DNA from 3 places in the Bacillus sp. JZ105 genome. Region 3 is predicted to be linked to each of the others. Evidence: predicted binding sites of a transcription regulator. Region 3 holds the regulator's gene; each other region holds the start of a gene.
The links. Region 3 encodes Rex, which represses fermentation and respiration genes when NADH is low (regulators of the CRP and FNR family bind a similar motif). Its sites were predicted from a motif close to TTGTGAAATATTTCACAA; they were not measured.
Positions count from the first base shown of each region.

Region 1: the regulator Rex is predicted to act here: its motif matches at 2,512-2,529, upstream of M1D81_RS01670 (L-lactate dehydrogenase).
Region 2: the regulator Rex is predicted to act here: its motif matches at 6,659-6,676, upstream of M1D81_RS18245 (cytochrome ubiquinol oxidase subunit I).

Region 1 is NZ_CP096387.1:300,083-310,134, reverse strand. Features, by position in the region: gene M1D81_RS01675 (L-lactate permease) at 1-1,481, opposite strand, end outside; gene M1D81_RS01670 (L-lactate dehydrogenase) at 1,525-2,472, opposite strand; gene M1D81_RS01665 (YfcC family protein) at 2,692-4,122, opposite strand; gene M1D81_RS01660 (M20 peptidase aminoacylase family protein) at 4,276-5,403, shown strand; gene M1D81_RS01655 (SDR family NAD(P)-dependent oxidoreductase) at 5,452-6,174, opposite strand; gene M1D81_RS01650 (alpha/beta fold hydrolase) at 6,285-7,037, opposite strand; gene M1D81_RS01645 (glycine betaine ABC transporter substrate-binding protein) at 7,145-8,026, opposite strand; gene opuAB (glycine/proline betaine ABC transporter permease subunit OpuAB) at 8,026-8,871, opposite strand; gene opuAA (glycine/proline betaine ABC transporter ATP-binding protein OpuAA) at 8,882-10,052, opposite strand, start outside.
Region 2 is NZ_CP096387.1:3,533,305-3,543,356, forward strand. Features, by position in the region: gene M1D81_RS18225 (pectate lyase family protein) at 1-653, shown strand, start outside; gene cydC (thiol reductant ABC exporter subunit CydC) at 711-2,444, opposite strand; gene cydD (thiol reductant ABC exporter subunit CydD) at 2,434-4,170, opposite strand; gene cydB (cytochrome d ubiquinol oxidase subunit II) at 4,170-5,186, opposite strand; gene M1D81_RS18245 (cytochrome ubiquinol oxidase subunit I) at 5,173-6,588, opposite strand; gene isdG (heme oxygenase) at 6,910-8,031, opposite strand; gene M1D81_RS18255 (FecCD family ABC transporter permease) at 8,033-9,046, opposite strand; gene M1D81_RS18260 (ABC transporter substrate-binding protein) at 9,043-9,981, opposite strand; gene srtB (class B sortase) at 10,000-10,052, opposite strand, start outside.
Region 3 is NZ_CP096387.1:598,048-608,099, reverse strand. Features, by position in the region: gene tatC (twin-arginine translocase subunit TatC) at 1-417, opposite strand, end outside; gene M1D81_RS03030 (twin-arginine translocase TatA/TatE family subunit) at 424-603, opposite strand; gene M1D81_RS03025 (redox-sensing transcriptional repressor Rex) at 631-1,284, opposite strand; gene moaC (cyclic pyranopterin monophosphate synthase MoaC) at 1,300-1,791, opposite strand; gene M1D81_RS03015 (ABC-F family ATP-binding cassette domain-containing protein) at 1,930-3,852, shown strand; gene tsaD (tRNA (adenosine(37)-N6)-threonylcarbamoyltransferase complex transferase subunit TsaD) at 4,123-5,151, opposite strand; gene rimI (ribosomal protein S18-alanine N-acetyltransferase) at 5,144-5,572, opposite strand; gene tsaB (tRNA (adenosine(37)-N6)-threonylcarbamoyltransferase complex dimerization subunit type 1 TsaB) at 5,598-6,287, opposite strand; gene tsaE (tRNA (adenosine(37)-N6)-threonylcarbamoyltransferase complex ATPase subunit type 1 TsaE) at 6,268-6,744, opposite strand; gene thiL (thiamine-phosphate kinase) at 6,758-7,735, opposite strand; tRNA gene M1D81_RS02985 (tRNA-Asp) at 8,008-8,084, opposite strand; tRNA gene M1D81_RS02980 (tRNA-Met) at 8,089-8,165, opposite strand; rRNA gene rrf (5S ribosomal RNA) at 8,184-8,299, opposite strand; rRNA gene M1D81_RS02970 (23S ribosomal RNA) at 8,361-10,052, opposite strand, start outside.

The sequences.
Region 1 (10,052 bases), 300 kb from region 3:
GAAATTAATTTCGCCATCACACCACCGGTCGTATTCGCCCCAATTAACAAACCTGCCTGTGAACCGATTTGAGAAGCAGTGACCGCTTGAAGGTTACCGAATAAGGCGTTGTTACTCACGACAGACCCCGTAATAAACACGCCGATCCAGCCAAGCACCGGGCTGACAAGAGGGAACAAATCGCCCGTTTTGGCAAGAGCAAGTCCAATCGCTGAACTTAGTCCAGCAAAGTTCGCAAGGTTGGCAAAGCCCATAACAAAACAAATAGTAAGAACAGGAACCCAAAGCTCTTTCACCGCTGCTTTTAAGCAGACAGCGCCTTCTGTTAATGTAATATGTCTGCTAAACAGCCCTGTCAGCATGACCGCAATCAGAATGGCTGTCCCTGTTGCACTGATGACATCAATTTTAAAGATCGCATCAATAGGTGTTTCCGTTTGTGCAATTGGTGGTAATTTCACAATTTGCTGATGTAAAAACGGCATTTTCACTAAAATGGTCGTCCAGTTAAGCGGTCCTCCTACAGCAAACAATGCTTTAAATGCCGGCAGACTCCATACCGTAATAACCGCAGTTAAAATATAGAACGGAGACCATGCTTTCAGGATTTCAACGCCGCGATACGTTTGTTTCTGTTCAATTTCTGGCGCTCCTTCTTCACGATAAATGTGTTTTGGCTGCCATTTCCGAAGAAATAAAGCCAAAATTCCCATACTTGCCAAGGCAGAAATAATATTGGCAAGCTCAGGACCCATCGTCACCATTGTGACAGCTTGCAAAATGGCATAGGTTCCACTCACAACAAGCAAGGCTGGCAGAGTTTCTTTGATTCCTTTGAATCCATCTACAATCAGAATGAGCAGGAACGGAATACAGAATGAAATAAACGGGATCGTATATACAAGGGTTTGAGATAACGCAAGCGGCGTCATATTGCCCATTTGCGCCCCTGTAATCACTGGAATGCCCACAGCACCAAATGCACCAGACGCAGCATTGGCAATTAAGCAGAGCATCGCAGCTTTCAGCGGTTTAAACCCAAGCTCTGTTAAGAGAGCGGCACTGATCGCAATCGGTACACCAAACCCAGCAGCGCCCTCTAAAAATGCGTTAAAGCTAAAACCAATTAATAAGAGCTGAAGACGTTGATCTTGAGAGATTCCTGCAATACTAGATCGAATGACATCAAATTTACCAGATTTCACGGCAATTTTATAGAGCCATACCGCCATAATGACGATATATCCAATCGGCCACAGCCCATTAGATATACCGAGCAGCACAGCAGATAATGCCTTTTCAACTGGCATATGAAAGAAGAAAACAGCTGTTACAAAACTAACGATTAAGGTAAAACAAGCGGCTAAGACACCTTTTAGCTTAAAAACGGTTAATGCAAGAAGGAAAAACAAGATTGGGAGCATTGCCACCAATGCACTGACGAATTCATTACCAAACGGATCATATATTTGCTGCCACATAGTGATTCATCCTTTTCTGCTCAGATAGGTTGCTTTTGATTGATTAAAAATGAGGAGCCAAAATCTCTTTTAACACATTCACACTGTGTGCAAATTTTTCTTTCTCCGTATCGTTCAGTGCGAGCTCCATTACTTCTGTTGCACCATTTCGATTCACAAGAGCTGGTACACCAATGTAGACATCTTCCGCTCCGTACTCTCCATCTAAGTAAGTGCTGACGGTTAAAATGCTGTTTTCATTGTGCAGGATCGCTCTTGTAATGCGGGCTAAACTCATTGCTACGCCGTAATAAGTGGCGCCTTTTTTCTCAATGATTTGGTAAGCAGCATGACGAACATTTTCCATGATTTCATCTAAGTCTTCTTGTTTGTATTGCTCATTTCTCTTCATTAATTCTGTAATCGGTACACTTCCGATATTCGCATGACTCCAAACAGCAAGCTCTGTATCTCCATGCTCGCCAATGATGTAAGCATGCACGTTGTGTGCCGCTGCTTCAAAATATTCACTAAGCATGTATCTAAATCTTGCCGTATCAAGCGTCGTACCACTGCCAATCACTCGTTCTTTTGGAAGTCCACTGAATTTCCAAGTCGCATATGTCAAAATATCCACTGGGTTTGTAGCAACTAAGAAAATACCATCAAATCCACTTTTCATTACGTTTTCTACAATGCCTTTAAATATATTTAAATTTTTCTCAACAAGGTCAAGTCTTGTTTCACCTGGCTTTTGGTTTGCACCAGCACAGATACAGACGATATCTGCATCCTTACAATCCTCATAATCTCCATACCATGTATTCACAGGATGCGGGGCAAATGCTTTTCCGTGGTTTAAATCCATCACGTCACCCATTGCTTTGTCTTGATTCAAATCGATGACAACCAATTCATCTGTGATTGCTTGATTTATTAATGTAAAGGCATAACTGCTGCCGACGAAACCTGCTCCAATAAGGGCTACTTTGTTTACTTTTTCGTTTGTCATTTATCTCATCCTCCTGAGTAAAACTAGGCTGTTTTTCTTATGTGAAGTATTTCACATTCATATTGTGCAACATTTCACAAACTTTTGCAAGGGGACTGCTCAAAAAAAATATGTAGCGAATTTGTGAACACATTTATTGTGCTTTCAAAGCACTGCCTCCATCCATATTTCCACAAGAAAAAAGCTGCCAAACGCTTTTCGGCAGCTTCCTACATACTTTTAATAAGGTCCCCAGTTGATCATGACCCCGATACAAATAAATACAAGACCGATGACAAACCAAATGAGGGCAAGCGGCACCATAAAACGCAGCCATTTTACATAAGGAATACCACTTGCAGCAAGCACAGCCATCAACACACCAGAAGTCGGATTGATACAGTTGACTACCCCTTCGCCAAGCATCACCGCTTCTACAGCTACCTGTCTTGTGATGCCCATTAAATCAGCGAGCGGCGCAAGAATCGGGATAAAGACAACGGCTTCTCCTGATCCTGATGAAATCAAAAAGTGAAGAAGCGCACTCGCAATATACATCCCGATCGCACCAGCGATTGGACTAAAGCCTGTCAGCATACTCGCCAAGCCGTTGACCACTGTATCAAGCAGCTTCCCGTTTTCTAAAATGACCGAAATACAGCGTGCCATCCCAACAATAAGTGCGCCGTATACAAGGCTTTGGCACCCGATAATAAACGTTTTCGCAATATCATTGGCTGCTAAACCGCCGAGCAGTCCAGCAGCGATAGCCATAAAAATGAACACCCCCGCCATTTCCTTATCGGTCCATCCAAGCTGAAGTGCGCCATATAAGAAACCTCCAAGTGACAATCCGCACACTGCTAAAATCAGCTTATGTCTGCCAGTAAATGCAGGCTTGTCCACGGATTCCGCATCGGCGCCGCCAAGCCCCTTAGCAGGAAACCATTGATCGCCAAGAATGCTTCCCTTTTCTTTATTCTTCAGACGTCTTGTATATAAATAGATGTACACAATACTAGAAATAAGAAAACAAAGATAAATAATGACACGCAGGCCAATGCCGGAAAAGATCGGCAGCTCTGCAATCGTTTGTGATAAACCTAATGGAGATGGAGATAAAATCGTTGCGTTAAACCCTGCATAACAGCCGATGTAAATGACAGCCGCTCCTGCCACAGCATCCCATTTCAAGGATCGTGCCACAATGATGCCGATTGGAATAAACCCAATAACAGAGTTCACGACAATTCCGGTCGTTCCAAGGACTGAAAATAATCCCCCAACAATACAAATAAACAATAATTGCTTCGTTTGAAACCGGCTGATAACATGGTGAATCATCCCGTTAATAGCACCTGTCTTCTCCAAAATGGCAATGGTTCCGCCCGTAAATAGAATCAGAAAAATAATAGAAGAGGACCCTACCATTCCTTCTTGTATCGCTGTAAAAAATCCAACTGGACTCACTGGTGATTGATCAATGCGGTGATAACTGCCAGGAACGGCTGTTGTGATCTCCCCAGATGTCTTTCGGTCAAACTCACCCGCTGGTACAAAATATGTTGCTATTGTACAAATCAGTGCAATCATAAATAAGAGAACATACGCATCCGGCATTTGAAGTTTTCGTTTTTGTTTCTCTGGTGCTGATACTGTCGCTGTTTTCATGTGTCAAAACCCCTTTGTCCTGATCGGAATTTCACTTAATTTTCAGAATAATCAAATGATGTGTTATATTATAAACACTGTTGATATTTAAGAGCAATATTATTTCATTAAAATAATGTTTTGGCAGATTATCTGTCAGCAAGGAGGCTTCTCATGACAACTTTGACAAACGAAATGAAACAAACCGTGACAGACATCTTTGAATACTTGCATGCCCACCCAGAAATCAGCTGGGAAGAAACAGAAACGACCGCTTATATTGAAGATATATTGAAAAAATTGGGCTGCAAAACTCAAACATTTGACGACTGTACAGGGGTGATTGGTGAAATTGGAGAAGGCGCACCAGTGGTCGCTGTGAGAGCCGATATTGATGCACTTTGGCAGGAAGTAGATGGTGAGTTTCAAGCCAATCATTCATGTGGCCACGATGCACACATGACAATGGCTCTTGGCACCTTCATGGCATTAAAAGAAAAAGAACGCCCGAACGGCACGATCCGTTTCATCTTTCAGCCTGCTGAGGAAAGAGGCGGCGGTGCGCTGAAAATGATTGAAAAAGGTGTGCTCGCAGATGTCGATTACTTATATGGCGTACATGTGCGCCCAATTCAAGAAACATTAAACGGACGCTGCGCGCCTGCTATTTTGCACGGATCAAGTAATCATTACGTCGGCACCATTATTGGCGAGGAAGCGCACGGCGCACGTCCTCACCTTGGCGTCAACGTAATAGAAGTGGCTTCAACCCTCGTGCAGAGACTCGCGCATATCCATGTCGATCCAAGAGTCGCGCATTCTGTCAAAATGACCAATTTACATGCTGGCGGGGGCAGCTCAAACATCATCCCAGGGAAAGCTTCTTTTACATTAGATGTACGGGCGCAAACAAACGAAGTAATGGATGAGCTAGAAAAAGAAATTGAAAGAGCGGTTCATTCTGTAGCGGATGCCTTTGGCGCTTCCATTACACTTTCAACAGACCATCGTCTGCCTGCCGCCACCTTAAATGAGGAAGCTGTCCAGATCATGTCTCATGCAATTGAACAGGTTTTAGGCAAAGAGCAGCTTGATCCCCCGATCGTCACAACAGGTGGAGAGGACTTTCACTTTTATGCAGCAAAGCTTCCGCATATCAAATCCACGATGCTCGGTTTAGGCTGTGATTTAAAGCCTGGTCTTCATCATCCGTATATGACCTTCGACCGCTCGGCAATCTTTACCGGCATTGAGATTTTGACCGAAGCTGTCTATCAAACACTCCAGCAGCATTCATCATAAATGAAAAAACCACCCGCCTTCTCTTGAGGGCGGGTGGTCTGCTTTATATTACGCATTCAGATCTGCCATGGCTGGAACATTGATTTCTTTCACGCAAGATACCCTTGATAAATGAATCACACATCTGGCAAGCTCCACAATATCCTGGACAGGGATTCTCGTTTCATCATATAGAGTGATGGCCTTTTCGGCTCCATCCTCATACGGAACCTCCGCCGCCAGCTCTCCTGGATTGATACAGGTGACGGATATTTTATCTTTCCTCACATGCTCTCTCAGTGCATTCACAATTCCGCGCAGGCCAAATTTAGATGCAGCAAACGAGACCTGAGGCAGGTTTGTATGGTCGAGTCCGGCCGTTGATCCAATCACGATGATTTTCCCATTCTCTGATTTCCTTACGTGCGGAAGCAGTGCCTGGATGTATGTAATGGTTGAGGTGACATTCACATTGATTAAATGTGCAATATCCTCTGGCTGATCGTGATCAAAGGAATAATCGTCTTCAAAGCCTCGTTTTTCCCATAAACCGACGTTATAGATGAGTACATCAATCGTCTTGTTCTCAAGTGCTTCAAGCATATCAGGGATATGCGTTTGGCTTGATAAGTCGATTTTCAGCCAAATTCTATGTACACCGCCATCTATGTTCAAACTGCTTGGTTCACTTCGCGATACAATCCAAACTGTATCTCCACTTGAAGGAAGACCCTTTACAAAAGCATCTCCTAATCCTTGACTTGCACCAAATATGATATAGTTTTTACTCATAGCTCCTCCTTCTATGGCACAGTTACTGTAAGCGTTTTATACCTATATCATACAGATTCTAAGAGACCGGCGCCCCTTTTATGCTCGTCTTCACTTATTGATTGGCGCGGCTACTGAATTTCCTTTAATTCCACTGGTAATGCACGTGCCTCTATAAAGCTTTTGATCATTTCTGTAAAAAGTTCTTTCTTTTCAAAAGTAAATGTATGTCCAATACTGGGAACAACGACGCCTGTTGCCTTCGGATGTGAATTCGTTATTTTTTTTGCTGACCGTTTCATGATGCCTTTTTCTTTTTCTCCCACTGTGACAAGAATGCGTGCCTTCGCTTGTTGAAACGTGTCAGGGAGCTTGTAATGGAGGTTTTCTTGAAACATCGTAAGAAGGGTTTTCTTTTGCAGATGTTTCGATTCCGCCGCATAATGATGCAGTACATGTTGCGAGAGCCCCATCTTTTCGGCTTGAAGCTGGATAAACCAATCTTTCTTTAATAATGGGTACGTCAGTGGCAAGAGGGGTCTCACCATGAAATGGAGCCATGGCAAAGGTAACACAAGGGCGCTATTGATGATTGCTATGTCTACGATATCTGGCTCTCTTGCTAACACATCAACGGCAATCTGCGCACCTAAAGAGAATCCTATCAGAATCACTTGACGGCCTTTCGCGTTTTCCTTGATCCATGAGATGACTTCTTGGGTGCTTTCATTCATTGAAAATATCTGTTCTTTTGCTCTTGTCCCGTGTCCAATGAGATCAGGCGCAAAGCATTCATACGTGTCCTTCAATATTTCAATCTGCTCCTGCCACATCCAGCTGCTTACTCCTCCACCATGCAGGAAAATCATGATTGACTTATCCATCGCCCGACAACTCCATCCTTCAATATAAGAAAAAAGCAGCCGCTTTTTGAGCAGACTGCTTTTTCAACATGCTCCCTTCTATTATAAGGGAACCACTACATCATTGACTATTTTTTCAAATCTTCAATGGAGTTTACGTTCTTCATATATGTCGGGACAACTAGCCCCATTCGAAGACCTTTCATACTTGTGCCAAGGTCATCATATTTTCCTTTAAACTTCGCTGCATACGTTTTATGCGTATTTGGCAGCCAAGCAGATAATGTTGCATCCGCACTTCCGGTTGCAATTGCTGTCCACATTGGACCTGCTTCAACCTGAGTCAAAGTTACTTTAAACCCGAGTTCACGCAATACTTCTGCTGCAACATTGGTACTTGCAATCTCACTATCCCATGCAACGTAGGCAAGATTGACTTTATCACCATTTGACTTTTTCACGCCTTTTGTCCATTTCGCTACTTGGTCTTTATGTTTTTTCACATATTTTACGGCGGCATCCTTTGGTTTCACACCATCTTGGATATCAATCATGACTTCGCCCATGTCATCTTGAGACCACTTAAACTGACTAAGCATTTTGGCTGCTTCCGGCTGATCCTTTGCAAATCCTTTACGTGAGATCGTATGAATTTCTTCCGCTTCACCATAAGATTTTTTTGGATCATCTAAATATTTTAAATCATAGCGGGAAAACATCCAGTGTGGATTCCAGCCAGTGATGATGATTGGCTTTTTACGGTCGTAAGATTTTTTGAGCGTTGCCGTCATAGCTGCACTTGATGCAGACACAACCGTCCAATCCTCTAAGCCGTAATCCTTTTTCGCTTGATCTGTCAGTGCCATAATCCCAGAACCAGGATCGATTCCGATAATGGTTTTATTCACCTGCTGTGCCGCACTCGCATTTGAATCTGTCTGCGCACCGCAAGCGGCTAGTAAAAAGACAAGCAGGGCGGTCATCCCAATGTAGAGAGACTTTTTCCACATTAAGCATTCCCCCTGGATTTTTTCGTTTTAATGTTTTGGGTAATACGGTCAAGTGTAATCGCCACAATCACAATGGCAATACCTGCTTCAAAACCAATACCTGTTTTCAGCTGCGTTACCGCACTATATACTTCTGAACCAAGTCCTGGTGCACCTACCATTGCCGCAATAACGACCATTGATAGAGCCAGCATGATACTTTGGTTAATACCAGCTAAGATGGTTTTTGTTGCAAGTGGAAGCTGAACTTTGAATAAACGCTGGAATGTCGTTGAACCAAATGCTTCGGTAGCTTCAATTAAATCAGCCGGTACTTGTTTAATACCGAGAATAGTCATACGAATCGTTGGCGGCATGGAGAAAATAACCGATGCCACAACCCCAGGAACAACCCCAATATTAAAGAAGAAGATCGCTGGTAATAGATAAACGAATGCAGGCATTGTCTGCATTAAATCTAAAATAGGTGTCACAATTTTACGCACAGTTTCCTTCTGTGATGCCCAAATACCGATCGGAACCCCGATCACGATGGAAATGACCACAGCGGTCAAAACGAGCGCAAGTGTTTGAAGCATTGGATGCCAGTAGCCTAAATAGTCAATCAGTAAAAATCCAATAAGTGTGAAAAGAGCAACTCCTCTTGTACTGATCCACCAAGCAATGCCGGCAAAGATAATGGTTAAAATAATGGATGGAATGACGCCAAGTGCTGCCACAATCCCATTTACTGTTCCTGCTAATCCATTTGTGATGCCATCAAAGAAACCACCAAACGTTAATGTTAACCAGTCAACAAATTGATCGATATATTCCGCGAACGGAATTCTAGGTAAATCACTCATACTAAACATCTTATTCTACCTCCTGTGCAGAAGGCTCTTGTGCTTTAATTTCTTCTAGCTTGTTAGAAGACATGTTGATATACTCATCATTTCCTGATAATGCACCAATCAATGCACCTCTGACCACAATGCCTTTCATTCTGTTTTTCTCATCAACAACGGCAATCGGAATGTTCGCATCAGACACCGCATCAAAGATCTCTGTCAAATACGTAGATTCCAACACTGTCGTAAATTCTTTATCGAGCACCGTTTCAAGCGACGCTCCCGTTTCTGCTGCCTTTTTCGCTGCTTGGGCAGAAATGACACCTAATAAATGCTTTTTCTTATCTACTGCATAGATAGACGAAATCCCAAGGTTTTTCATGAGCGTAAGTGCAACACGTGCCCCTTTATCGATCTGAACTGTTTCTGCACGTTTCATAATATGACCAGCGGTTAATACTTTAGAAAGGTCAACATCTTCAACGAATCGTTCAACATATTCATTCGATGGGTTCATCAGAATTTCTTCTGGTGTTCCGATTTGAACGATATTTCCGTCCTTCATGAGTACAATGCGGTCACCAATACGAAGCGCCTCATCTAAATCATGGGTAATGAAAATGATCGTTTTTCCTACAGATGTATGAAGCTCAAGCAATTCATCCTGCATATCTTTACGAATTAATGGATCTAGTGCGCTGAATGCTTCATCCATTAATAAAATGTCAGGGTCATTTGCTAACGCACGTGCCAATCCAACACGCTGCTGCATACCACCACTTAATTGATTTGGATATTGCTCTTCAAAGCCTTCAAGTCCAACAAGCTTTAAAGATTCAAGCGCTTTTGGTCTGCGCTCTTCTTTATCTACACCTTGCAATTCAAGACCATACTCTGTGTTCTCAAGAATTGTACGGTGCGGGAACAATGCGAAGTTTTGGAAAACCATGCTGATCTTTTTCCGTCTGACTTCACGCAATTGATCCTTTGACATATTTGTTATCATATCCCCATCAATATATATTTCACCGGAGGTTGGTTCGATTAACCTGTTTAGCATCCGCACAAGTGTGGACTTTCCGCTCCCTGATAGCCCCATGATGACAAATATCTCGCCGTCATATACATCAAAATTTGCTCGATTGACACCAACAGTTGCGCCGGTCTCTTTTAGGATTTCTCTTTTTGTTTTCCCT
Region 2 (10,052 bases), 840 kb from region 3:
GCATTAAAGTATGGCGTGCCAATAACATCATCATCCGCAACTTGAAAATCCACCACAGCAAAATCGGTGACAAAGATGCCATCGGGATTGAAGGCGCTTCTAAAAACATATGGGTCGATCATAATGAACTGTACAACACATTGAATTCCGGGAAGGATGACTACGACGGTTTATTTGATGTAAAAAATGACTCTGACTACATTACCTTCTCGTGGAACTATGTACATGACAGCTGGAAAACAATGCTCATGGGCAGCTCCGATAACGACAACTACAACCGAAAAATCACATTCCACAACAACCGTTTTGAAAATCTGAACTCTCGTGTACCGTCTATGCGCTTCGGGGAAGGACATGTCTATAACAACTATTATAAAGGCATCCTGACAACTGCCATTAACTCACGTATGGGCGCGAAAATGAGAATTGAACACAACGTATTTGAAAACACCAAAAATGCGATCGGCAGCTGGGACAGCCGTCAAGTTGGCACATGGCATGTCATCAACAACTCGTATATTAACAGCACAGGCAGTCTGCCAACGTCTTCAACAGGTACGTATAACCCTCCTTATAACTACTCTTTGCTTAACGTGAACAATGTGAAATCAGAAGTGATATCAAATGCAGGTGTTGGGAAAGTAAACCCTTAAACCACAAAACGTTCGGGCAGAGATTTCCTGTCCGAACGTTCTTGTCATTTCATTCATTTATATTGTAGAAAATGGACGATCCATTTCATACAACTTTTGATAACGCGGGTTTTCTTTTAGTAAATCCTGATGCTGACCCTGCATCTCAATGCGCCCGTCTTCAATAAACATAATGCGGTCACACGCCTCACAGCCAGTCAGGTGATGGGTAATCCAAATAACTGTTTTCCCTTTTAACACACGGAAGATGGTTTTAAGCAATTCACGCTCTGTCCGCGGATCAAGTCCGACGGTCGGTTCATCTAATACAACTACCGGCGTGTCCTGAAGCAATATCCGAGCTAACGCTATGCGCTGTCTTTCTCCACCTGAAAATCGAACCCCTGTCTCCTGAACACCTGTGTGATAACCTTCTGGCAAAGACTCGATGTCATCATGCAGCTGCACTTGTCTAGCTGCTTCTTTCACCTGCTCTTCTGTCGCCTCTGGAGATCCTAAACGAATATTGTTTAAAACAGACGTATCAAATAAATAAGGCTGTTGATTGAGCACAGACACATAGGCAGACACCTTCTCTTGAATGCTTTGAACCGGCTTTCCTTGAATGCTGACCGCTCCTTGATTTGGAACGACTGCTCCTTCTAACAATTTTAAAATGGTCGATTTGCCTGCACCGCTTTTTCCTAAAAGCGCAAGTGATTCCCCTTGCTTCAGAGAAAAGGACAGGTCTTGAAGGACATATTGATGCGAGTCATACCGAAAGGACACTTGATCAAAACAGACAGCTTCATCTTGAGAAATGGCTGACTGATTCACTGCCTCGCTCTCAGTTTCTCCTTCATATGACTGCTTTTCATAATGATGTAATCTGCTGACAGCATGCTGATAGACGGGAATATCACCTGCCGCATCTGACAGCGGAAGAAAGGCTTCTGTTAATGGAAACAGCACAAGTACAAAGGCTGCAATCAGTGTGTGTGACATGGACCCTGACTGAACGGCCGAGCCGCTCCAATACACAACAAGCACGACAGCTCCTCCAATCAAGAGCTGTGCCAAAAATTGACGCACGCGGATAAATCGGTGTTTGGCTGCTTCAAGCACTAACAGCTGCGCTTCTTTCTGCTCATATCCATCCACAAAATCTTTCTGCCTGCCGCTGAACAGCCAGTCACTAACGCCCATGACTGCATCTGTTAAATGGCTGTACAGTTCATTTCTGCCTTTTTTCATTTGAATTTGTCTTGCCCGGTTCACAAGCACTGTGACGTATGGGAAAACGAATACGAGAAGTGCCATATAAAGCAGCATCAGTCCAGCAAAAGGCCATGAGAAAAGACCAAGTGCTCCAATGGATGCGGTATATAAAAGCAGTGCACCGATGGATGGGAAGATGGTTTTTAAATAGGCGTCCTGCAGTCTCTCCACATCATCTGACAAGAGACCAAGCATTTCACCTGTCCCAAGCTTTGTCTGTTTGGCACTTCGTTCAGCCATGTCATAGAGGCGTACACGCATTTTTTCAATCATTGTCAAAATGAGCTGATGGCTTGCCAGCCTTTCTGCATAGCGGGCAGCAGAGCGCGAAATACCAAAGGTACGTACAGCCACAATTGGGACGTAGACCATGAGTATATTCTCAGGTCTTGTCGCGGCTTTTGAAATGAGAAATCCCGACGTGTACATCAGCATAGAAACAGAGAATACCGCAATGGCCCCTAAAAATAAAACCAAGGCAAACAGCTTTTGATTCTCCTTGATATAAGGTATAAACCAGCCTTTACTGACCATGTGTGACCGCCCCCATCTGCTCCTGTACCAATTGATAATACACGCCTTTTCTTTGCATTAATGATTCATGAGTTCCCATTTCTGCGACGGTTCCTTGATCCATGACAATGATTTCATCCATGTCCGGCATCCAATGGAGCCTGTGTGTCGCTAAGAACACAAGTTTATGTTCAAACAATGGAAGCATTGTTTTCTTCAGTTCATACTCTGTTTCAATATCGAGATGCGCCGTTGGTTCATCTAACAGCATAATAGACCGCTGGCCCAGCACAGTTCGAGCAAGCGCAATTCTTTGCGCCTGTCCTCCGCTTAGCTCTCTTCCCTGTTCTCCAATGACCTCATCCAGGCCATTTGGCAGCTGCATGACCAGCTGAGATAAACCAGCCTCATGCACAGCTCTTTCCACTTCTTCGTCTGTTGCATTCGGTTCATAAAAACGAATGTTTTCTCTTAATGTCATGTGAAATAAATAGGGATGCTGCGGCATATAGACAACTTCCTTTTGCCATTCCTTCATCTGTAAATGAACAAGAGTCTGGCCGTTTAGCGTGATTTGACCCGAAGACGGTTCAACAAAACCGCCGAGGACATCGGTTAACGTCGATTTCCCTGAACCACTGGCACCAATGATGCCGATTTTTTTCTTCCCTTTGACAGTCAGATCCACATCCTGAATGGAATAAGGGGCATGTTCATCATGCTGGACACAAACATCCTGCAGCGTGAGCACGGATTGTGCATCCCACTTGTCCAGCTGCACAGATTGTGTCTCCTGCGTGCGAAAGCCCTTTTCTTCTAAAATGACCTGCATAGCTTCATTCGCTTCTTTTCCATTTAACGTCGCATGATAATCATTTCCTACTTCACGTACCGGCAGGAAATACTCTGGCGCCAGCATAAGCGCCGTCAAAGCCGGCAATAAGAGAAGCTCTCCTTCAATTAATCGCAAGCCAAGAAAAACAGCGACGGTTGCAATTGATAGCATGGAAAAGAAATCGAGTGCAAACGATGATAGAAAGGCGACCTTCAGTGTGCTCATGGTCGCTTTTCGATATCGCTTTGACACCTCCGCAATATTACGGGAGTGCTTTTTGCTGATACCTAAGTAACGAAGCGTCTCAAGGCCGCGGAGAGAGTCAGTAAAATGATTGGATAATTTCTCATACGATCTCCATTGTTTGGCCGCTTTACGCTGAGCAACAAGGCCTAGCAAAATCATAAAAATAATTAAAATAGGCAGCGTCACAATTAAAATGACGGCCGATGTTTCATCTAATGTCCACACATAGATAAGGACCATTGCCGGAATCACTGCCATGTTCACCATTTTCGGTAAAAACAGCTGTAAATACTGACGGTATTGAGCAATTCCTTCCATTGCTAATGTGACAAGCTTTCCTGTCCCTTTTTTCTTTGCGAAGGCAGGCCCTAATCGAAAAAGTTGGTCTAGCAGCTGCTTTCTGACGTCTGCTCCAATTCGGGAAGAGTACGTAAACATGACCTTCTCCCGAATCAAGGTGAGACCGTGCCGCACAAGAAAGGCAGCAAGAAATAGCAGGACATATGGCGTTGCCTGCGAGAGGCTTTTCCCGTCAAACAGCGTTGTAATGGCATGTGCCAGCCACTGTGCTTGGAAAATAATACTTGCTCCTTGGATGAGTGACACAATACCTAAGAGGGCAAGAAGCCCTCTCATTCCTTTTAGTTGAAGCAAACGTTTATCCATTAGTAGGTCATTGGCTCCTTACCGCTTACACGTTTACGGAAGACGTAATAGCTCCAAATTTGATACCCAAGCACAAAGGGCAGCAAAGAAATGGCCACAATCGTCATGACCGTCAGTGAATAAGATCCAGATGCAGCGTTTTGAATCGTGAGATCAAATGAATGGCTGATTGAACTAATCATGACGCGCGGGAACAATGCAGTGAACAGCATGGACACCGTCACCATGATGCCTGCGCCTGTGAATAAGAATGTCCAGCCATCACGTTCTTTTCTCATCAAAACAAGAGCAGCTATATAACAAGCCACAATCAGCACAGTTAACGGAATGGTGATGATCGGGCGTACGGTATAAATGTCTGTTTCTATGATGGACACACCGACAAAAATAACAAGAACAGGGAGTGCAATAAGCAGGACACGCTGGCCCAGTTTTCTTGCACGATCTCTTAATTCACCCTCTGTACGAAGTGTGACGAATATCAAGCCATGCAACAGGCAAAGAACTGTCACAGCTACCCCGCCGATCACTGAATAAAGATTCACAAAGTCCGTAAAACCAGCGTACATGTTCATGTCTTGATCAATTGGCATCCCGCGTAAAATACTCGTGAATAATACACCTAGTAAAAATGGCGGAAGCAGACTGCCAAAGAAGATGACCCAGTCCCACACCTTGATCCAAGAGGCTTTCTCAACCTTCCCTCGGAATTCAAAGGCGACCCCGCGCCCAATGAGCGCTAAGAGGAGAACCGCAAACGGAATATAGTATCCGCTGAACATCGTGGCATACCAGTGAGGAAATGCAGCGAAAATAGCGCCGCCAGCTGTAATCAGCCAGACCTCATTCGCATCCCAGAAAGGACCAATCGTATTGATTAAAATGCGGCGCTCGTGCGCGTCCTTTCCAAGCAGCTGCATGGACATCCCGACACCAAAATCAAATCCTTCTAAGAAGAAAAATCCAACAAACAATACTGCGACAAGAATAAACCAAATCTCGTTAAGATATGCCATGATATGCGCCTCCATCAAATGGATCTGTAGACAGGTCCGTTTCATCCTTTTGATCTGTATCTTCTTCAGAATGTGCACCTTTTTTAATTTCTCGAATGAATAAGTAAGCAAGCACAATAGCAAGAATCAGATACATCGCCGTAAAGCTAATGACTGAGAATAACAGCATGCCATACGATACGTTCGGTGAAATTGATTGAGCCGTCGTCATCATGCCAAAGACGGTCCACGGCTGACGCCCGATCTCAGTCATGATCCAGCCGGCTGAGTTCGCAATAAACGGGAACGCAATCATCCATACCATGAAGCGTAAATACCATTTGTTTGTTTCAAGTTTCTTTCTAAAGCTTAAGTACAAGCCAATCATACTAGCAAAAATCATCAGCATTCCTGCACCGACCATGATTCTAAAGCTCCAGAATGTTGTTTTCACTGGCGGAATGTAGTCTCCAGGGCCAAACTTGGCTTCATATTCTTTTTGAAGCGTCAGCATGCCTGGAACATCTCCACTGAACTTTTGATAAGCCAAATAACTTAAGGCAAACGGAATATTGATCTCCGCAGAGTTTTCTTTTTTATCTGTGTCAATGTTGGCAAATAGTGTCCAAGCCGCTGGATCTCCACTATCCTTCCAAAGGGCTTCACTTGCTGCCATCTTCATTGGCTGTGATTTCATTAAGTGCTTCGCCTGCTCATGTCCAGAGAACGCTACACCTAAGCCAGAAATTAAAGCGAGAACCATCGCAATCTGGAATGATTTTTTGAAAAAGGCGATTTCTTGTTTTTTGATCATTTTATAGGCACTAACTCCTGCAATAAAGAAAGCTCCTGTTGCCAGCGCACCAAACAGAACGTGCGGAAACTCAACCCAAAGCTGCGGGTTCGTCACAAGAGCGCCAAAATCATTCATTTCTGCACGGCCATTTTTAATGGCAAATCCAACTGGCTCCTGCATAAATGAGTTGGCGAGTAAAATCCAGAACGCCGAAAAGATCGTACCAAGAGAGACAAGCCAAATGCACAATAAATGAATCTTCTTCGGCAGACGATCCCAGCCGAATATCCAAAGTCCAATAAATGTAGATTCAAGGAAAAAGGCGAGCAGCGCTTCAATGGCAAGCGGTGCACCAAAGACATCACCGACAAACCTTGAATAATCTGACCAGTTCATCCCAAACTGGAATTCCTGCAGAATCCCTGTCACCACACCTACTGCAAAGTTCAGTAAGAACAGGTGACCCCAAAACTTCGCCATCTTTTTATAGATGTCTTTTTTCTTGACGACATAAAGGGTCTGCATCAATGCGACGATAAACACCAAACCTATTGACATAGGAACAAAAATAAAATGAAATAATGTCGTTGAAGCAAATTGAAATCTTGCTAAAAACAGCTCACTCACAGCCTTACATCCTCCCTTACTTTCACTTGCCGAACGATACATGCTCACCATTTCACAAAATGTTTACTATTTATTCAATGTTTCACAAATAAAAGTCCATTTGAAATGGTTCACTCGGTGAAATTTTACTCTTGATTTTCATTCGGTTAGTTATTTATACCTGTACTTTACACCCGTACGCTTCAAAAATAAAGTAAATTTTACCTAAAAATTGGATAGTATTGTGTCAGTTGTTTGAATACTTTGTCAAAAATATGTGACGGAAAATAAAAAAGCGCAAAAAAATAGCGCTGCATGCGGGCCGCAGCGCTCTATTTCTTTTTAGGCTTTTTTCTGTAAAGCAGGTCTTGTCACTTGGACTTCATAGTACGTAATTTTGTTTTTTAATAGGCCTTCAGGTTTCGCTTTTCCATGAGCGTGTGCATCACCAAATGCCTGAGATTTTGTCCAGTTCACAAAGTCTTCTTTTCGATTCCAGCGGGTATGGATGGTCACTTCATCGTAATCGGTTGTCTGCTGTGTGACCCAGACTTCCATGCCTAAAAATCCTTCCATGAATTCTACTTGTCCCTGCTTGTTAAAACGCTTGACGAGGTGGTCTGCACTGCCTTTTTCTACTCTAACCTGGTTGTTTACAATGATCATGTTTGGTTCATCTCCCTTTTGTTGTTGGATCGAAGCGATTGGGATAATAAGCGGATGCTCTCCATCTAGGTGAACCTCTGCCTGAATCCCAAATACCTCTTTGAAAAAGTTTTCTGTTAATACTTCCTTTGGTGTTCCTATTTGGTAAACCTGACCACGCTTCATCGCAATCAGGCGGTCACAATATTTTGCTGCCTGCTGCAGGTCATGAAGAACCATTAAAATGGTGATCCCATGCGTTTCATTCAGCTGTTTGAGCAGCTCCAGTAAATCAAGCTGATGCGCAATATCTAAGTAAGTGGTAGGCTCATCCAGAATAATCGTCTCTGTCTTCTGAGCCAGTGCCATTGCAATATACGCCTTTTGCCTTTCTCCGCCTGACAATGTATGCAACATCCTGTTTTCATTCACGCGGCTATTAGTCACATCAAGCGCCCACTCTATCGCTTCCTGATCTATCTTCGAGCTCTTTTTCCAGATCGAACGATGCGGACTGCGTCCAAGTGCAATCAGCTCACGTACTGTCATCGATGGGATGGCCGTTCTCGTCTGCATCAAAACGGCGATTTCCTGTGCAATCTCCTGTGCTGTCATTTCTTTTTGCGGGATATCGTGAATATAAATCATGCCGCTTTCAATCGACGTAAGGCGTGCGGCCGCTTTAATAAACGTCGACTTCCCTGACCCATTTGGTCCAATAATGCCTGTTACACTTCCTTTAGGCACAGCTGCTGAAATAGACGACAATCGAAAGCCTCCTTGACTGAGACTCACGTCATCCATCGCAATCACATCCAACTTAACCCCTCCCTTTCTTTTTTAATAAATAGAGGAAGAAAGGTGCACCGATACAGGCAAGCAGAATACCAACAGGCAGTTCAACCGGTGTAAACCATACCCGTGCTGCTGTATCAGCAAAGACCACAAGTACGCCGCCGCCAAGCATTGAGATCGGCAGCAGGTACCGGTAGTCATCTCCAATTAAAAGGCGGATAAAATGAGGGACGACAAGACCGACAAATCCAATTAAACCGCTCACGCTTACAGCTGCACCCGCCAAAAGCGCCGCCAGTGCAATTAAGAAAAATCGGGTTCGCTCGACTCTAAGGCCGAGCAGCTGTGCTGAATCATCACCAAGCAAAAGAAGATTTGCCGGCTTGACCGCAAAAAAACAAAGACACAATCCAGCAATCGCATAAGGTGACACAAAGCTCAGATGATGCCAGCTCCGTCCATTTAATCCTCCTGATAAAAAAGGCAGAACGGCCTGCACACGCTCACTATAAAGCACCATAAAACCATTCATGACTGCACCAAGCAGGGCATTGACTGCCACACCCGCCAGAATCAATTTCAGTGGCGAAACTCCTTGATCGAACGACAAAATATACACAACAAGTGCCGCGAATAGAGCGCCAAGGAAAGCAGCTGCTGGAAGCAGATATGTGAATTGCGGAAACACAATCATGCTGAGTACAGCCGCTAACCCACCGCCGGCGGTCACACCGATGATCCCGGGGTCAGCAAGTGGATTTCGGACGACTCCTTGTAAAATGGCCCCTGATGCTGCAAGACAGGCCCCGACGATGAAACCTATGAGAACGCGCGGCAGGCGTAAATCCATGACGATTTTTTCGTGGACAGGCTGGCCAGAACCCGTCAAAGCAGCGATCAAATCTGGCAGCGATAATTGAACAGAACCTAATGCAAGCCCTAGACACATGCCCACACCTAGCGAAAGAAGCAGTCCTGGTATCAGCCACCTTCGTCTCGACTGTCTTTTTTGAAAATCTAACTCTGCCTTCACATTCATGATGACAATCGCTTCAATCTCTTCTCTAGTTCATCAATCGCCTTTATGACGTCTGCGCCTGGGTTTGTCCCGAATAAATCACTAGGCAGAATCTCCACGCGGCCATTCTTGACAGCTGATACGTCGTGCCATGCTGCATTCTGTTTCATTTCACTCATAAAGCCCGCTTTCACATCGTCAGGATTGCTGTGTGTCATGAGCAGAATGAGATCGGGATCGGCTTCGATCATCTTTTCTGCATTGATTTGGGCGTATTGAGGAAATTTTTCGAGTGCCGGTTCATTCTCAGCAATGTTTGCACCCCCAGCGATGTGCAGCAAATCCCCGCTTAAGGATTGAGGAAGCGCCGCCATATATGTGCCGGGTGCACCGTACACAACGAGTGTTTTCACTTTTTTCTTAGGCTGCTTGACCTGCTTTTTCCGCTCATCAATTTGCTCATTGAGTGCTTTAGCCTTTTGCTGCTTCCCGAGTAAATCCCCAAATAACGAGATTTGGCGCTGGATGTCCTTCACTGAATTGGCGCTTGTCAAAAGAAGCTGTGATCCAATTCCTTCTATTGTAGAGATGTCCTTGCTGTTTAATTGTTCATTTCCAAGCACCACATCAGGCTTTAAGCTTGTGATCAGCTCTACATCAAATTGATGCGTTGTGCCAATCGTTTGTACGGACTTTGCCTTTTTTAAGCTGTCTGGTAACTCAGCAGTTGGCCGGCCGACCGCCTCACCGCCTAAAGCATACAAAATACTCATGTCCCCGGTCGACAAAGCGACAATACGCTGAGGGGATTCATCAAACGCCAGCGTTCTTCCGGTAAAATCCTTTATCTTCAGCGCTCCTTGCCCGCTTCCTTTCTCTACAGGTGCTGCCTGACTGCATCCGCCGAGGAGAAGCATCAAGACGAGTCCCGCTAAGATCACATGTGAAAATTTCAACCGTCTGTCTCTCCTTTTCTAGTAAACTTTCTTTAGCTTTGCCTGTACCACGAGACGCCCGCTTTTAGGTG
Region 3 (10,052 bases):
CATTCGCATCATAAAGTCGACGACAAACGGAAACAAAATAAAATAAGAGAAAGCCACACCGCTCAAAAATAAAAGCAGTGCAATCGGAATGTAAGCAAGTGTCACCTTTCTTTCTTTCTCATATAAGCCTGGACTCACAAACGCCCACAGCTGATATAAAATAACGGGACACGTCAAAACCAAAGCAATGACAAATGCGAACTGCATAAACACGTACAGTGGATCTGTAAGCTTAAATGCGTTCAGCGTGAGTGTTGCCGCTTCATCGGTATTTTGTAAATACACAATGACCGGCTTAGCGAGAAAAAAACCAGCCACCATAAAGGCGACAAAAAACATCGCAATGATCACTAAACGTTTTCGCAGTTCCACAATATGCTCCATAAGCGGCATATCTTTGACATTCATGAAGCTCATCCTATTCTACTGATCTTCTTTTTTCTTTTTTTCTTCCTGATCATCAGCTAAGCCTTTTGTGGCATTTTTGAATTCACGTAATGTATCTCCTGCTGCTCTTCCTAATTCAGGAAGCTTTTTCGGCCCAAAAATAATGAGCGCTACAATCGCAATCAGAATCAAACTCCCAGGACCGATCGGACCCATTTGCTCCACCCCCTTTACCCCTTTTCGTCAGTCCTCCTGCGTAACAGAGTAATGCTTTAAGAAATACACAAGAGACTGAAGTTCAACCGCCAAATCTATATGATGAATTCGAATGTGTTCCGGCACATTCAATCGAGCCGGCGTAAAGTTAAGGATTCCTTTGATGCCAAGGGCAATCAAACGATCTGTAATGGATTGAGCTGCTACGGCAGGTACTGTCAAAATTGCAACAGGGATATCTCCTACCTCTTGAACATGCTCTTCAAGCTTATCCAAATCATAGACAGGCACGCCGCCTATCTCACTTCCTATTTTACTCTCATTGACGTCAAAAGCCATTGAAATTTTTGTATTATTATTTTTTATGAAATTATAGTGTAAAAAGGCAGTCCCTAAATTCCCGACACCGATGAGCATGACATTGGTCATTTCATCTTGGTCAAGGGTCTTTCTGAAGAAGGTCAAGAGATAATCGACATTATAGCCGTACCCTTTTTTCCCAAGTGCACCAAAGTACGAAAAATCTCGGCGAATGGTAGCAGAATCCACTTTGACTGCATCACTAAGCTCTGCTGATGACACCCTTTGTTTTCCTGATGCATGCAGATTTTTTAAAAAACGGTAGTATAGCGGCAAACGTTTGGCTGTCGCTTGTGGAATTTTTGACTGATCTATATTCATATAAGGTCCTCCAACTTAAATATCAGATGCTCTGTGAAAATCACCGTTTTTCCCGCCTGTCTTTTCAATTAGATAGGTAGGACCGATGATCATGCCTTTATCAATCGCTTTGCACATGTCGTAAACGGTCAGTGCACATACTGAAGCAGAAGTGAGCGCTTCCATCTCCACACCCGTACTTCCTTTTGTTTTTACCTGTACTTGTATGTTCAGGATGTGCGCATTTCCGTCTTCCTCCCAATCAAAGGAGATATCCACGCCTTTTAATGCAAGCGGATGACACATTGGAATGATGGTAGATGTTTGCTTTGCTGCCATGATGCCAGCAACCTGTGCAACAGACAGCACATCTCCTTTTCCAATTTCACGTTGCTCTATTTTATGAAACACTTCTTTTATCATACGAACGCTTGAAACAGCAACGGCGGTTCTCACTGTAGACGATTTGTCACTAATGTCGACCATCTTTGCTCTTCCCTGTTCGTTAAAGTGGCTAAATTGACTCATCTTTCAACGCTCCCTCACTCAAATGATACACTATTTTTTCCTATCTGTCTTTCATTTGAATATGGCGATTGTATGTAACATTTGCCGGTTTACTGCTGATAAGCTACACTTAACATATTATAGCAGAGGTGAAGTTACATGATGATTCTACAAGTGAATCAGCTGTCCAAATCGTTTGGCGCTGATACCGTTTTAACGAATATAAAATTGGAAGTCAAAGCAAGGGATCGCATTGCCATTGTAGGTCGTAACGGCGCAGGCAAATCCACGCTTTTGAAAATCATTGCCGGTCAAATGTCTTACGAGCAAGGTGAGATCATCAAACCAAAAGACCTATCGATCGGCTATTTAGCACAGCATACCGATGTAACGTCTACACGTACGTTAAAGGACGAATTATTATCGGTTTTTGATCATTTAAAAGAGATGGAACAAGAAATGAGAACCATTGAGGAGAAAATGGCTTCTTCCACAGGTTCTGAGCTGGATGTCTTGATGAAAACCTATGACAGGCTGCAGCAGGAATTTAAAGATCAAGGCGGCTATCAATATGAAGCAGATGTCCGCTCCATTCTACATGGACTCGGCTTTAGTCATTTTGAAGATGAGACAACCGTCCAATCCTTAAGCGGCGGTCAGAAAACCCGTCTAGCGCTTGGAAAGCTCTTATTAATGAAACCAGAACTCTTAATTCTGGATGAGCCGACCAACCATTTAGATATTGATACCTTATCATGGCTGGAGCAGTATTTGCAAAATTATACAGGTGCCATTCTCATCGTGTCCCATGACCGCTATTTCTTAGACAAAGTCGTAAACCACGTCTATGAAGTCTCAAGAACTTCGATGAAAAAGTTTGCAGGGAACTATAGTAAGTATCTTGAGCTGAAAGCAGAGCAGCTCGAGCGGGATATGAAACTATACGAAAAGCAGCAAGAAGAGATCTCAAAGCTTCAGGATTTCGTGGATCGCAACCTAGCAAGAGCTTCAACCACAAAGCGCGCTCAAAGCAGACGCAAGCAGCTCGAACGAATGGATCGTTTAGATAAGCCTTTAGGTGATGAAAAATCCGCAAACTTCCATTTTGATATTACGAGACAAAGCGGCAATGATGTACTCAAGGTGCATGACCTCGATATTCGTTATGATGAAAAAACACCGCTCCTATCCTCTCTTTCTTTTCAGATTAAACGCGAGGATAGTGTGGCACTCATTGGTCCTAACGGGATCGGGAAATCAACCCTTTTAAAAACGTTAACGAACACATTAACACCAGTAAAAGGCGACATCACTTTTGGATCTCATGTCACGATCGGCTACTATGACCAAGAGCAAGCCAAACTGACATCCTCGAAAAAAGTGCTCAATGAGCTTTGGGATGACTATCCTCATATGAATGAAAAAGAAATTCGGACATGTTTAGGAAACTTCCTTTTTTCCGGTGATGACGTTTTAAAGCCTGTCCATGCATTAAGCGGTGGAGAAAAAGCACGCCTTGCACTGGCAAAGCTGATGCTCCAAAAAGCCAATTTTCTTATTCTCGATGAACCGACAAACCATCTGGACTTAGATAGTAAGGAAATTTTAGAGAATGCACTAATCGATTATCCAGGAACCATCTTATTTGTTTCGCATGATCGTTATTTTATCAATCGTCTTGCTACGAAAGTATTTGAGCTGTCGCCTACAGAAACAAGAGAATATCTCGGTGATTATGACTACTATCTTGAAAAGAAAAATGAACAATTAGAGCTGGAAGCACTTCAAGAAAATGAGCCGCTTAAAAAACAAGCTGCACAGCCAGCAGAAAAGGCAAAGCTTTCTTATGCGGAAGAAAAAGAACTGAAAAAGAAAGAAAGACAAAAGCAGCGCAGAATCGAAGAAATTGAAGAACGCATTGCTGTCGTCGAAGACAAGCTCGGTGAAAATGAAGAGCTGCTATGTGATCCTGATATTTTTCAAGATCACGAGAAGGTCCAAGCCATTCAGACAGAAAATGATACGCTCAATCAAGAGCTGGAATCACTTTTTGCGGAGTGGGAAGAGCTGTCAGAAGCTTAAAGAGTGCCTTAAAAGGTACTCTTTTTTCTTTCAAAGAAAATTCATTATCCACAATGATACCCACAATAACTTCTTGATTATTCTTAAATACATTAGACTTATCCACTTTATCCACAGAGTTTTAATCACATATCCACAAAAAAGATCGTGTTTATACACACCCTCTTCATTTTAAAACGAAATTTTCTAACAATTGTGGATATATAACGTTTACATGTGAATAAATCGCTTTCATAAAAAAATAAAAACCCCTGTCATCCACAGGAGTTTTCATTCATATGAGACAAGCGGCAATCCTGGCTGGCCATTCATCGCCATATCGCCTCTGATTCCTTTTTCAAACGCAATGGTTCCAGCGGCAGCGATCATGGCTGCATTGTCTGTGCAAAGAGATAATGGCGGAATAATGACTTTCACTTCTGGCAGCTTCGTAAATGCTGAGGTTAAAGCTTTTCTTAGTCCTTTATTGGCAGCGACTCCTCCAGCTAGAACGACCTGCTTCACGCCATAGGCTTCAGCCGCTTTCAATGTTTTCCCAACAAGCACCTCAATGACGCTTGCTTGAAAACTTGCGGCCAAATTCTCTGGGGCAATCGTTTCTCCCTTTTGTGACGCATTGTGTAAGGTATTGATCACAGCTGATTTTAAACCACTGAAGCTAAAGTGATAAGACCCTTCTTCAAGCCATGCACGAGGAAGCTTAATTGTCGGCTCTCCTTCATGTGCTAACCGATCAATATGAGGTCCGCCTGGGTACGGGAGACCCATCGTCCGGGCCACTTTATCGTACGCTTCTCCAGCTGCATCATCTAAAGTTTCTCCGATGACCTCAAAAGATCCATGTTCCTTCATTAAAACAAGCTCAGTATGTCCGCCGGAGACAACAAGAGCTAAACATGGGAACTCCAATTCATCAACAAGCTGGTTTGCATAAATATGCCCTGCAATATGATGAACACCAACAAGAGGAATTTGATGGGCAAAGCTCAGTGCCTTTGCTGCATTGACACCAATCAGCAAAGCACCCACGAGGCCAGGTCCTTCTGTGACAGCAATCGCATCTAAATCCTTAAAGCTCATACCCGCCTGTGCCATCACTTCTTCTAATACGATGGTGACTTGCTCCACGTGATGCCTTGAAGCAATTTCGGGTACAACTCCGCCAAATCGTTTATGACTGTCTATTTGCGAGGCGACCACATTCGCCACGATTTCCTTTCCATTTTTGACAATGGACGCAGCTGTTTCATCGCAGCTTGTTTCTATACCTAATATGAATCGATCTGTTTGTTCACTCATTTATATTCACCCACATGACTAATGCATCTTCTCCATTATCCGTATAATAATTCTTTCGAATAGAAGCTGGTCTGAAACCGAGCTTTTCATAGAGGGATTGTGCTGGTGTATTCGAAACCCGCACCTCTAAAGAAAGATGATCTGTCTTTTTTTCTTTGCAAAATTCCATGACATATCGAAGCAATGCTTCCCCGTAGCCTTTTCCTCTATGCTCAGGGAGAATCGCAATGTTCGTAATTTGTGCATCGTCCATGACAATCCAGACCCCGCAATACCCAACAGGCTGCTTATCTTCCTCAATGAGGAAATAATGGCTGTATTGGTTATGGAGAATCTCATAGACAAACGATTCCTTTTTCCAAGGCGCTGTAAACGAATGCACTTCAATCGTATACACCTCTGGAATATCCGCTACTGTCATTTGTCGTATCTCTGCTATGTGAAGATTATTTTTGTCCTTCAAGCCATTTCACTTCCGCTTCTGCCAAACGAATATAGTTAGGAACAAGCTGATGGACATCTTCAGCAGGACGATCTGCGCCTAAAAATGCAAGCACTGAAGGTCTTGGGTTATGGAATGTCCCCTCTGCCAGTACAGCCGTTTCTCCTAAAATGGAGCGAATGCTCTCTTCATGAAGATGCACATCTTGTCCAAGAAATAGAACAGGCTTTCCTGTCTGCTTCAGTTCATGAAGCCAATCCGTGAGCAGGATATTTTGATCTGGTTCTACCTCTTTGATCTTACCCTTTTCAAACATATATAGTCCGGTATAAACTTGGCCTCTTCTCGCATCAAATAAAGGTGAGATATATCCATCAAAATATTGGCCATTTGCCGCAAGTGTTTCTAAACTCGAAACAGCTGATATCGGGATAGACAGCGTCCACGCAAGTGTTTTTGCGATGGTAACACCGATTCTGACGCCAGTGTAAGAACCAGGTCCTTTTGCTACAACGATTTTGCTTAGTTCGCTTGGTGATACACCACATTCTTTCATCAATGCTTCAACAGTAGGCATCGCTCGGACGGAATGGTTCTTTTTTAAATACGTAATGCTCTCCCCAATCACAGTGAAGTCTCTTACAAGAGCAATTCCTAGAGTATGGTTTGATGTATCAATGGCCAGTATGGTCAAATTCTTTCATCTCCTTACAAAGGGTCTCATAACGCTCCCCTTTTGCATCAAACGTGAGATGCCGTTCTTCTTCACGTTCTGTTCTCAGCATTTCAATTTTTAAATAGGAAGAAGGCAATTGAGGTTCAATCAGATGTGCCCATTCAACCAAGCATACACCTTCACCCTCAAAATATTCTTCGAGGCCGATCTCTTCTTCTGCATCTTCCATGCGGTACACGTCCATATGATAAAGTGGCAGTCTGCCATCGGTATATTCTTTAATAATTGTAAAGGTGGGGCTGTTGACGATACGGGTAATTCCTAAGCCTTCCGCAAAACCTTTTGAAAAAGTGGTTTTACCTGCACCTAAATCTCCTTCTAATGTCAATACATCGCCTGGCATCACAAGTTTGGCCAATGCAGCGGCAATTCGTTTCGTCTCATCCGCACCTTTTGTCGTCCATGTTAATTTCACCGTTGATGTCACCTCATTTCTTAAAATGATTATATCCTTTTTTCATTAACATTGTTTGTTGATCATTGTCTTTTAACATAACACTGGCTGCTTGATCATCTTTGACTTGTCCAATACGTGTGATCTGAATGCCTTCTTTTTGACATTGCGATTCAAAGCTTTCCCAATCACATTCTGGTATCGTACCAGTTAAAACAAAATCTTCTCCCCCAAACAACACCCATTCAAGCCAGTCTTTGCGCAGCACCTGTAAATCTGGATGAATTGGAAGCTTATCAGCTTCTATCTCGATCATCACACAGCTCGCTTCGGCTATCTCATTCAACTCACTCGCTAATCCATCACTCACATCATTCAAGGTAACACGCGGGAAACTTGAACAAATGTGTCCAGCAGCAATATGAGGCTGAGGCATTTTATGACGCTTAAGAAAAAAATCAGCATCGACCGCCTTAGAAGGGGCTGCTTCGTTCATTAAGATTGATAACCCAGCAGCTGATGAACCGAGTTCACCCGTGACAAAGACGACGTCCCCAATCTGAGCACTGTGACGATAACAAGCTGTTCCCTTTGAAACCTCACCAATGACCGTCACGGTAATGACAAAGTCACTGCGGGTGGCCACTGTATCTCCACCAATCAAATCCATATGATAAGAGTCAGCCAACGCTTTCATTCCCTCGTAAAGCTCCGTAATAATTGTCTCATCACCATGAGGCGGGATCGCAATTGAAACAAGATAATATTTTGGGGTCCCTCCCATTGCAGCGATGTCACTGACATTGACTGCCAGTGCTTTAAAGCCAACTTCAAATGGTGTTGAAAAGTCAAAACGAAAATGAACATGCTCCACCATTGTATCAACACAAACGACCTCTTCACAATGTGAATGAGGTTGATAAACACTTGCATCATCACCGATGCCCATGATCAAAGAGCGCTGATATGTATCTTTTGGTGTGATTCGGCGAATAAGATCAAATTCATCCATAAAAAGACAGCCCCTTCTTGCAATCAATTGGTTAAATAGACATGAGGTCAAACACATTTAGTATTAGTGTAGCGAATATAAGTCTCAGTTCCAACTAAAAATGATATAAAGAAAGCCTGGTGTGAAAAAACCAGGCTGAGTTGAAATAATCTATCTTTTCTTTCTTATAGTGTAGCCAAACACATATCATTCATTGCATCTTGGGTACTTCTAGAAAGAAAAAGACATAAAAAAAAACGAAACTATACGTTTTCGTTTACAAGTCATAAAAATGGCGGTCCGGACGGGACTCGAACCCGCGACCTCCTGCGTGACAGGCAGGCATTCTAACCAACTGAACTACCGGACCATTTTGGTTGCGGGGGCAGGATTTGAACCTGCGACCTTCGGGTTATGAGCCCGACGAGCTACCGAACTGCTCCACCCCGCGATGATATAAAGATAACAAGCTTGGCGGCGTCCTACTCTCACAGGGGGAAACCCCCAACTACCATCGGCGCTGAAGAGCTTAACTTCCGTGTTCGGTATGGGAACGGGTGTGACCTCTTCGCTATCGCCACCAAACCTGATGGAGAGAATGTTCTCTCAAAACTAGATAACAATGTTCATGCTTCACAATAGAATATAGGTTAAGTCCTCGATCTATTAGTATCTGTCAGCTCCACGTGTCACCACGCTTCCACCTCAGACCTATCAACCTGATCATCTTTCAGGGATCTTACTTCCTTGCGGAATGGGAAATCTCATCTTGAGGGGGGCTTCATGCTTAGATGCTTTCAGCACTTATCCCGTCCGCACATAGCTACCCAGCGATGCCCTTGGCAGAACAACTGGTACACCAGCGGTGCGTCCATCCCGGTCCTCTCGTACTAAGGACAGCTCCTCTCAAATTTCCTGCGCCCGCGACGGATAGGGACCGAACTGTCTCACGACGTTCTGAACCCAGCTCGCGTACCGCTTTAATGGGCGAACAGCCCAACCCTTGGGACCGACTACAGCCCCAGGATGCGATGAGCCGACATCGAGGTGCCAAACCTCCCCGTCGATGTGGACTCTTGGGGGAGATAAGCCTGTTATCCCCGGGGTAGCTTTTATCCGTTGAGCGATGGCCCTTCCATGCGGAACCACCGGATCACTAAGCCCGACTTTCGTCCCTGCTCGACTTGTAGGTCTCGCAGTCAAGCTCCCTTGTGCCTTTACACTCTGCGAATGATTTCCAACCATTCTGAGGGAACCTTTGGGCGCCTCCGTTACATTTTAGGAGGCGACCGCCCCAGTCAAACTGCCCACCTGACACTGTCTCCCTGCCCGATAAGGGCAGCGGGTTAGAAGGTCAATACAGCCAGGGTAGTATCCCACCGATGCCTCCACCGAAGCTAGCGCTCCGGTTTCCAAGGCTCCTACCTATCCTGTACAAGCTGTACCAACATTCAATATCAGGCTGCAGTAAAGCTCCACGGGGTCTTTCCGTCCTGTCGCGGGTAACCTGCATCTTCACAGGTACTATAATTTCACCGAGTCTCTCGTTGAGACAGTGCCCAGATCGTTGCGCCTTTCGTGCGGGTCGGAACTTACCCGACAAGGAATTTCGCTACCTTAGGACCGTTATAGTTACGGCCGCCGTTTACTGGGGCTTCAATTCGCACCTTCGCTTACGCTAAGCGCTCCTCTTAACCTTCCAGCACCGGGCAGGCGTCAGCCCCTATACTTCGCCTTACGGCTTCGCAGAGACCTGTGTTTTTGCTAAACAGTCGCCTGGGCCTATTCACTGCGGCTTCTCGGGGCTTTAACACCCTAAGAAGCACCCCTTCTCCCGAAGTTACGGGGTCATTTTGCCGAGTTCCTTAACGAGAGTTCTCTCGATCACCTTAGGATTCTCTCCTCGCCTACCTGTGTCGGTTTGCGGTACGGGCACCTCTCACCTCGCTAGAGGCTTTTCTTGGCAGTGTGGAATCAGGAACTTCGCTACTAAATTTCGCTCGCCATCACAGCTCAGCCTTCACGGGAAACGGATTTGCCTATTTCCCAGCCTAACTGCTTGGACGCGGATATCCAATACCGCGCTTACCCTATCCTCCTGCGTCCCCCCATTGCTCAAATGGTGAGGAGGTGGTACAGGAATATCAACCTGTTGTCCATCGCCTACGCCTTTCGGCCTCGGCTTAGGTCCCGACTAACCCTGAGCGGACGAGCCTTCCTCAGGAAACCTTAGGCATTCGGTGGACGGGATTCTCACCCGTCTTTCGCTACTCATACCGGCATTCTCACTTCTAAGCGCTCCACCAGTCCTTCCGGTCTGGCTTCACAGCCCTTAGAA